DNA from 3 places in the Bacillus sp. GW821-FHT01G09 genome. Region 2 is predicted to be linked to each of the others. Evidence: riboswitches for the same ligand, from Rfam matches in the RefSeq annotation. Region 2 holds a riboswitch; each other region holds the start of a gene.
What was found. A riboswitch is a leader RNA that binds a small molecule or an ion and turns the genes downstream of it on or off. The one in region 2 is predicted to bind S-adenosylmethionine.
Positions count from the first base shown of each region.

Region 1 (2,201 bases), 240 kb from region 2:
GACACAATGATCAGAAGATTGTTCACAAACAATACTTTATAAGCCACTCCCACGCCGACAACCGCGCCGACTGTTACTTCACTTGTCGACAAAGGAATGCCGAGCAGATTAGCAGTAAAGAGCGACAGGGCAGCAGCTCCAATAATGATGCAAACAATCGTCAGTGTAATCGTCTGCTCAGGAATAATGCCGGAGCTGATTGTTTTTACAACCTCGCCTCCGCCAATGACCGCCCCGGCAAAGACACCGACTGCGCATAGGGTCAAAGCGTAGGTTTTCTTTTTGATGGCTCCGGAGCCGTAAGCAACTCCCATCGAAGCTGCAGCGCCGCTTGCACCAATATTCATCGCGAAAAACAAGCTAAATAAAATAGCGGCTAATTCCATTTTGCAGCTCCTTATTCATGCAGTCCGCATTCTGTTTTCGCCATACCATTCCATCTGCCTGAGCGCAAATCCTCTGCCGTAAAAGCGGGAGCAGTGCAAGGCGCACAGCCAATACTTGGATATCCTTGGTCATGAAGCGGATTGTAGTCCAGTTCATTCCGGGATGTGTATCTCCAAATGTCTTTCCAAGTCCAATGGATAAGCGGGCAAACTTTTACTGACTTGAATTTTTCATCTTTGTTTAAGAAATTCGTATTGGCACGGCTTGGCCCTTGATCACGGCGCAGGCCGGAAAGCCAGGCTGGATGTCCTGAAAGCGTCTCTCTTAAAGGAACAACCTTTCTAAGATAGCAGCACTGATTCGGCTCTCTTTCCCACAGTTTGTCACCATGTTCTTCGGCTTGTTCCTCAAGGGTGAGATCTGGTTTTTTCAGGATGATATTAAGACCCGGATAACGCTCTTTCACTCGTTCAATTGTTTCATAGGTTTCTTTAAAATGAAGTCCTGTATCAAGAAACACAATCTCTGCGTCTTTTTTCACTTTATAAATTAAGTCAATCAGAACGATTCCCTCAATTCCGAAACTGCAAGCATAAACAAGCTGATCGCCGTAATGGCCGTATGCCCATTTTAAAACTGACAGCGCTCCTTTATAAGGATCGTCTTCCGGAAATGTAATCGTTGGTTCTTCCCAATTATCATACGTTAACATTTCTTCTTTCCTCCTTTCGGAGACAAACAAACAGTAGCTTTCTGCCGGTTGTCTTTTCCCATGTAATGTGATTCGCGGCTGCTGATATACAGATAGCCTTTTTACCTCTTAAAATAAAAAACTTTCAATCCGGCGGAAAGAAAGACAGGAACAGCATGTAGCCCTTATCTTTCAAAATGGAATTCATTTTGCTGGAAGTAGCACCTTACAAACTATGCAGGTTGCCGGGCTTCATAGGTCCAGTCCCTCAGCCGCTCTTGATAAGTTTTTAGATTTGTAGTAAATTTTAGCACAATTCTAACATAAGTCAACCCGACTTTTTTTATAGGATTAATAAAAAAACAGGCCTCACAGCCTGTTTTCAAGTACATCAAGGCTTTGAAGCCTCTTTACATCATTTGAATTTATTTTTTATTTTTTAAACCAATCTTTTGACTCGGGATTTCGTTTCCATGTTTGCAGCTTTTTTAGATCATCTGAATGAATATTTCCGTTTTCAAGCGCGACCTCTGTGAGCGTATCATAATCAGTTAATGAGTAGTATGGCAGTTCTGCCTTTGCGAAGGCTTCCTCCGCTTTAGGAAGTCCGTACGTAAAGATTGAGACGACACCAAGCACTTCACAGCCGGCCGCTTGTAAAGCTGCACAAGCTTCAAGCACACTGCCTCCTGTGGAAATTAAGTCTTCAATGACAACTGTTTTTTGCCCCTCTTGCACAGCTCCCTCAATCTGATTGCCTTTTCCGTGCGCCTTCGGCTTGCTCCTCACATAACACATCGGAAGATTCAAACGGTCAGCCGCAAGAGCAGCATGAGGAATACCGGCAGTTGCTGTTCCCCCAATCATTTCAGCTTCAGGAAAATGCTCTTTGACAAGCTTGCTGATACCTGAAGCAACATCGTTTCTGACCTCTGGGAAAGATAGCGTAAGGCGGTTGTCACAGTAGATCGGTGATAAAATGCCGCTTGCCCATGTGAACGGCTCGTTCGGGCGTAAAAATACAGCTTGGATGTCTAATAGATGTTTTGCGATGATTTGTTTCAAGATTTGATTCCCTCCCATTCAAGTCTGACAGCCTTATAGGCTTTTACCGGGTCTTCCG
Region 1 covers NZ_JBWKWL010000002.1:680,314-682,514, reverse strand. Annotated here, with positions in the region: gene cysP (sulfate permease) at 1-386, opposite strand, end outside; gene AC07VD_RS08970 (phosphoadenylyl-sulfate reductase) at 398-1,099, opposite strand; SAM riboswitch class I at 1,261-1,366, opposite strand; gene pyrE (orotate phosphoribosyltransferase) at 1,511-2,143, opposite strand; gene pyrF (orotidine-5'-phosphate decarboxylase) at 2,140-2,201, opposite strand, start outside.
Region 1: another riboswitch for S-adenosylmethionine. It lies ahead of AC07VD_RS08970 (phosphoadenylyl-sulfate reductase); the one in region 2 lies ahead of metE (5-methyltetrahydropteroyltriglutamate--homocysteine S-methyltransferase).

Region 2 (2,201 bases):
ATGGTGAAATCCGCTTGATCCCGTATGTGACGAATGAGAAGATCATGGATGTAAACGAGCTTCCTGAGGGCATTAAAGTGATTAAGGCGCCAGAAATGTGGGCAAAAGGGGTAAAAGGCAAAAATATTAAAGTTGCTGTATTAGACACGGGCTGCGACACAAGCCACCCTGATTTAAAAAATCAAATCATCGGCGGAAAGAACTTCACGGATGACGACGGCGGCAAGGAAGATGCGATTTCCGACTACAACGGACACGGCACACACGTCGCCGGAACGATTGCAGCTAATGATTCAAACGGAGGCATTGCCGGAGTCGCGCCTGAGGCAAGCCTATTGATTGTGAAGGTTCTTGGCGGCGAGAACGGCAGCGGACAATACGAATGGATAATCAACGGCATCAACTACGCGGTGGAACAGAAAGTCGACATCATCTCAATGTCCCTTGGAGGGCCAAGCGATGTGCCAGAGCTGGAAGAAGCAGTGAAAAACGCAGTCAAAAACGGAGTGCTTGTCGTTTGTGCAGCGGGAAATGAGGGTGACGGCGACGAACGCACAGAAGAGCTTTCCTACCCCGCAGCTTATAACGAAGTCATTGCAGTTGGATCTGTTTCAGTAGCGCGAGAATTATCAGAATTTTCTAACGCGAATAAAGAGATTGACCTTGTGGCTCCAGGAGAAAACATCTTATCTACCCTTCCCAACAAGAAGTACGGTAAGCTGACCGGCACTTCAATGGCTGCCCCTCATGTCAGCGGTGCGCTTGCTTTAATCAAAAGCTATGAAGAAGAATCATTTCAAAGAAAGCTTTCTGAATCTGAGGTTTTCGCACAGCTAATCCGCAGGACACTTCCTCTTGATATTGCAAAAACGCTGGCAGGCAATGGATTCCTGTATTTAACAGCTCCTGATGAGCTCGCAGAAAAAGCAGAGCAATCACATTTGTTGACCCTATAAGATTATTTTTCTTATATAATATACACCACATCATATAAATAAAAATTTCAAATTCTATGTTGACAATGAATTTGAATTACTGTTAAGATTACCAACAAATGATTCAACTTTTCAAAAAATTAATAACATTTTCTCTTATCGAGAGTTGGGCGAGGGATTGGCCTTTTGACCCCAACAGCAACCGACCGTAATACCATTGTGAAATGGGGCGCACTGCTTTTCGCGCCGAGACTGATGTCTCATAAGGCACGGTGCTAATTCCATCAGATTGAATCTGAGAGATGAGAGAGGCAGTGTTTTACGCAGAAAAGCCTCTTTCTCTCATGGGAAAGAGGCTTTTTGTTGTGAGAAAACCTCTTAGCAGCCTGTATCCGCGGGTTAACGAGAGTGTTTTACATATAAAGGAGGAGAAACAATGACAACCATCAAAACATCGAATTTAGGATTTCCGAGAATCGGACTGAACCGGGAATGGAAAAAAGCACTTGAAGCGTATTGGAAAGGCAGTACTGATAAAGATACGTTTTTGAAGCAAATCGACGAACTATTTTTATCCGCAGTAAAAACACAAATTGACCAGCAGATTGATGTTGTGCCTGTTTCTGATTTCACACAGTATGACCATGTACTCGACACAGCAGTCAGCTTCAACTGGATCCCGAAACGTTTCAGACATTTGACTGACGCTACCGATACATACTTCGCTATCGCCCGCGGAATCAAAGACGCCGTATCTAGTGAAATGACAAAATGGTTTAATACAAATTACCATTACATCGTTCCGGAATATGACGAGAGCATTGAGTTCCGTCTGACAAGAAACAAACAACTCGAAGATTATCGCCGGATCAAACAGGAATACGGTGTGGAAACAAAGCCTGTGATTGTCGGCCCTTATACGTTCGTTACGCTTGCTAAAGGCTATGAACCGTCTGAAGCAAAAGCGATCCAAAAACGCCTTGTGCCATTATATGTACAGCTTTTGAAAGAGCTTGAAGAAGAAGGCGTAAAATGGGTTCAAATCGATGAGCCGGCGCTCGTTACCGCCTCTAGTGAAGATGTCCGCGGCGCAAAAGAATTATTTGAAAGCATTACAAGTGAGCTTTCATCCTTGAATGTGCTTTTGCAGACGTATTTTGATTCTGTTGATGCTTATGAAGAGCTGATCTCTTACCCGGTTCAGGGAATTGGCCTTGATTTCGTTCACGACAAAGGCAGAAACCTGGAACAGCTTAAAACACATGG
Region 2 covers NZ_JBWKWL010000002.1:437,355-439,555, reverse strand. Annotated here, with positions in the region: gene isp (serine protease Isp) at 1-956, shown strand, start outside; SAM riboswitch class I at 1,089-1,244, shown strand; gene metE (5-methyltetrahydropteroyltriglutamate--homocysteine S-methyltransferase) at 1,372-2,201, shown strand, end outside.

Region 3 (2,201 bases), 210 kb from region 2:
ACAGAGACAGACCTTCATTGAATTGTTTGATCAGCCTGATTAAATCAAAAGATGTTAAATCATATACAGACGTCGCACCAGGAAAATCCCCGATTTTAGAAGGGTCACCTGTAATCGCAAGCACGTCATTCAGCCCTAACGTATCAAGGCCCATTAAATGTGACTGTAAGCCGATAATGTTACGGTCACGGCACGTAATATGGACAAGGGAACGCATATCGAGCTGCTGCTTGACAAGGGCGCCGCAGGCAACATTGCTGATCCGCGGGGTCGCCAGAGAATTGTCGGCGAGTGTCAGGGCATCGATTCCCGCTTCTTTTAATTCAGCAGCCGCCGATAGAAATTTGTCAAAGCTTAGTTTTTTCGGCGGGTCCAGTTCTACGATAATAGAGCGTTTTTTCGCTGCGATCTCATCCAGACCGGGCTCGGTTCGCTCGTGATGAACAGAAATGAATTCTTTTGCCCGGGTTTTGACTTCTTTTTCCGTAATCGGAGCCAGCCCGCCAACCGCTTCCGCCATCGCCCTGATGTGATTCGGCGTTGTGCCGCAGCAGCCGCCGATAATCCGCGCACCTTGCTTACGGAATTCTGACGCGCTGTTTTGGAAATACGTGTCGTCTGTTTCATAGACGAGCCGTCCCTCTTCAAGCGAAGGAAGGCTGCTGTTCGGATAAACGGATAAGAATACGTCATCAAAAATCGGCACTTCGCTGAGCGCTTCAATCATGTGATAAGGGCCGAGGCGGCAGTTAATGCCGACAATATCAGCTCCGAGATCCGCAATCGAGCGCAATGCGTCAGAAAGCGGCGTTCCGTCCTGCAATACGCCTTGCTCGTGCATGGAGACATTGAGCATAATCGGAAGATCAGTCTCTTTGCGCGCGATTTTCAGCACTTCACGGGCTTCTTCCAAATCATAATACGTTTCTAACAGCAAGCCATCCGGCTCTTCATGCAGCAGCAGGTACAGCTGCTCGCGGAAGCTGCGCTTAATTTCGTCAAGACTGTACGCGTTTTTATTAAATGTGCGTATGCCGCCCATCGTTCCAAGCACGTATGCATCGCCTGCTGAAGCCCGCGCGATCTTTACGGCCTCCTGATTCATTTTTTTGATGTCATCCTCAAGCCCGTGTCTGGATAATTTAATATAGTTGGCCCCGTACGTATTCGTTTGAATAATGTTGGCTCCCGCTTCAACGTACGCTTTATGTATGCGCTGAATTTCCTCCGGCTTTGAAATATTGAGCTCCTCAAAACACCTGTCAATGCCATAGGAGTAGAGGAGCGTCCCCATGGCGCCGTCACCGATTAACACCTGTCTTTGCAAATCTTCTAAAAGTCCCATTGTCTGCCTCCTTTATTCACATCAGCAAGGAAAAAAGAGAAATAAAAAAAGTCCTCTTAAGAAGAAGACTTTGTCAGTGATTTTGTCTCTTCTTATCTTCCAAGCTGTTCGAGCTTGCTGGATTTAGCACCTTGGTCATGGCTGATCGCCATTACACCGGTTGCTGAAGCTTCGTCGGGCCAGTCCCTCTGCTTCTCTTGATAAGAACGGATATGAAATTTTCGTGTCAGGAAGTGCCAAAAGATACCTGGCGTTTTTCCCTTTCTCCAAATTTACCGAAAATAAAGACAATAATCAATAGGAATCAGAAAATTTATCTGAAATTTATAAATTGAACGTCAACTGGTAAATCTGCTCCCCGCACAGCTGAGATAATCTGCTGCAGGTCATCTTTGTTTTTTCCGGTGACACGCACTTGATCATCCTGCACCTGAGACTTTACTTTCAGTCCGGAGTTTTTGATGATTGTATTGATTTTTTTTGCGTTGTCCTTGTCGATGCCTTGAACAAGCTTTGCACGCTGGCGTACCGTTCCGCCTGACGCGTTTTCAACCTTGCCGTAATCAATGTTTTTTGTCGGAACGTTTCGTTTAATCAATTTGCTGACCAGCACATCTTTCAGCTGGCTTAATTTGAATTCGTCATCGGAAACGAGGACCAGCTCCTCTTTATCTAAAGAAATGTCGCTTTTGCTGCCTTTAAAGTCATATCGGGTACTGATTTCTTTCAGTGCGATTTGGATTGCGTTTTGCACTTCAGGCAATTCCACCTTGGATACAATATCAAATGAACTTTCTTTTGCCATATGAAAACCTCCATAACATTTAACTTATGTGTTGATTATAGTAGAATAAAG
Region 3 covers NZ_JBWKWL010000002.1:227,951-230,151, forward strand. Annotated here, with positions in the region: gene AC07VD_RS06535 (bifunctional homocysteine S-methyltransferase/methylenetetrahydrofolate reductase) at 1-1,345, opposite strand, end outside; SAM riboswitch class I at 1,435-1,552, opposite strand; gene AC07VD_RS06540 (YajQ family cyclic di-GMP-binding protein) at 1,659-2,150, opposite strand.
Region 3: another riboswitch for S-adenosylmethionine. It lies ahead of AC07VD_RS06535 (bifunctional homocysteine S-methyltransferase/methylenetetrahydrofolate reductase); the one in region 2 lies ahead of metE (5-methyltetrahydropteroyltriglutamate--homocysteine S-methyltransferase).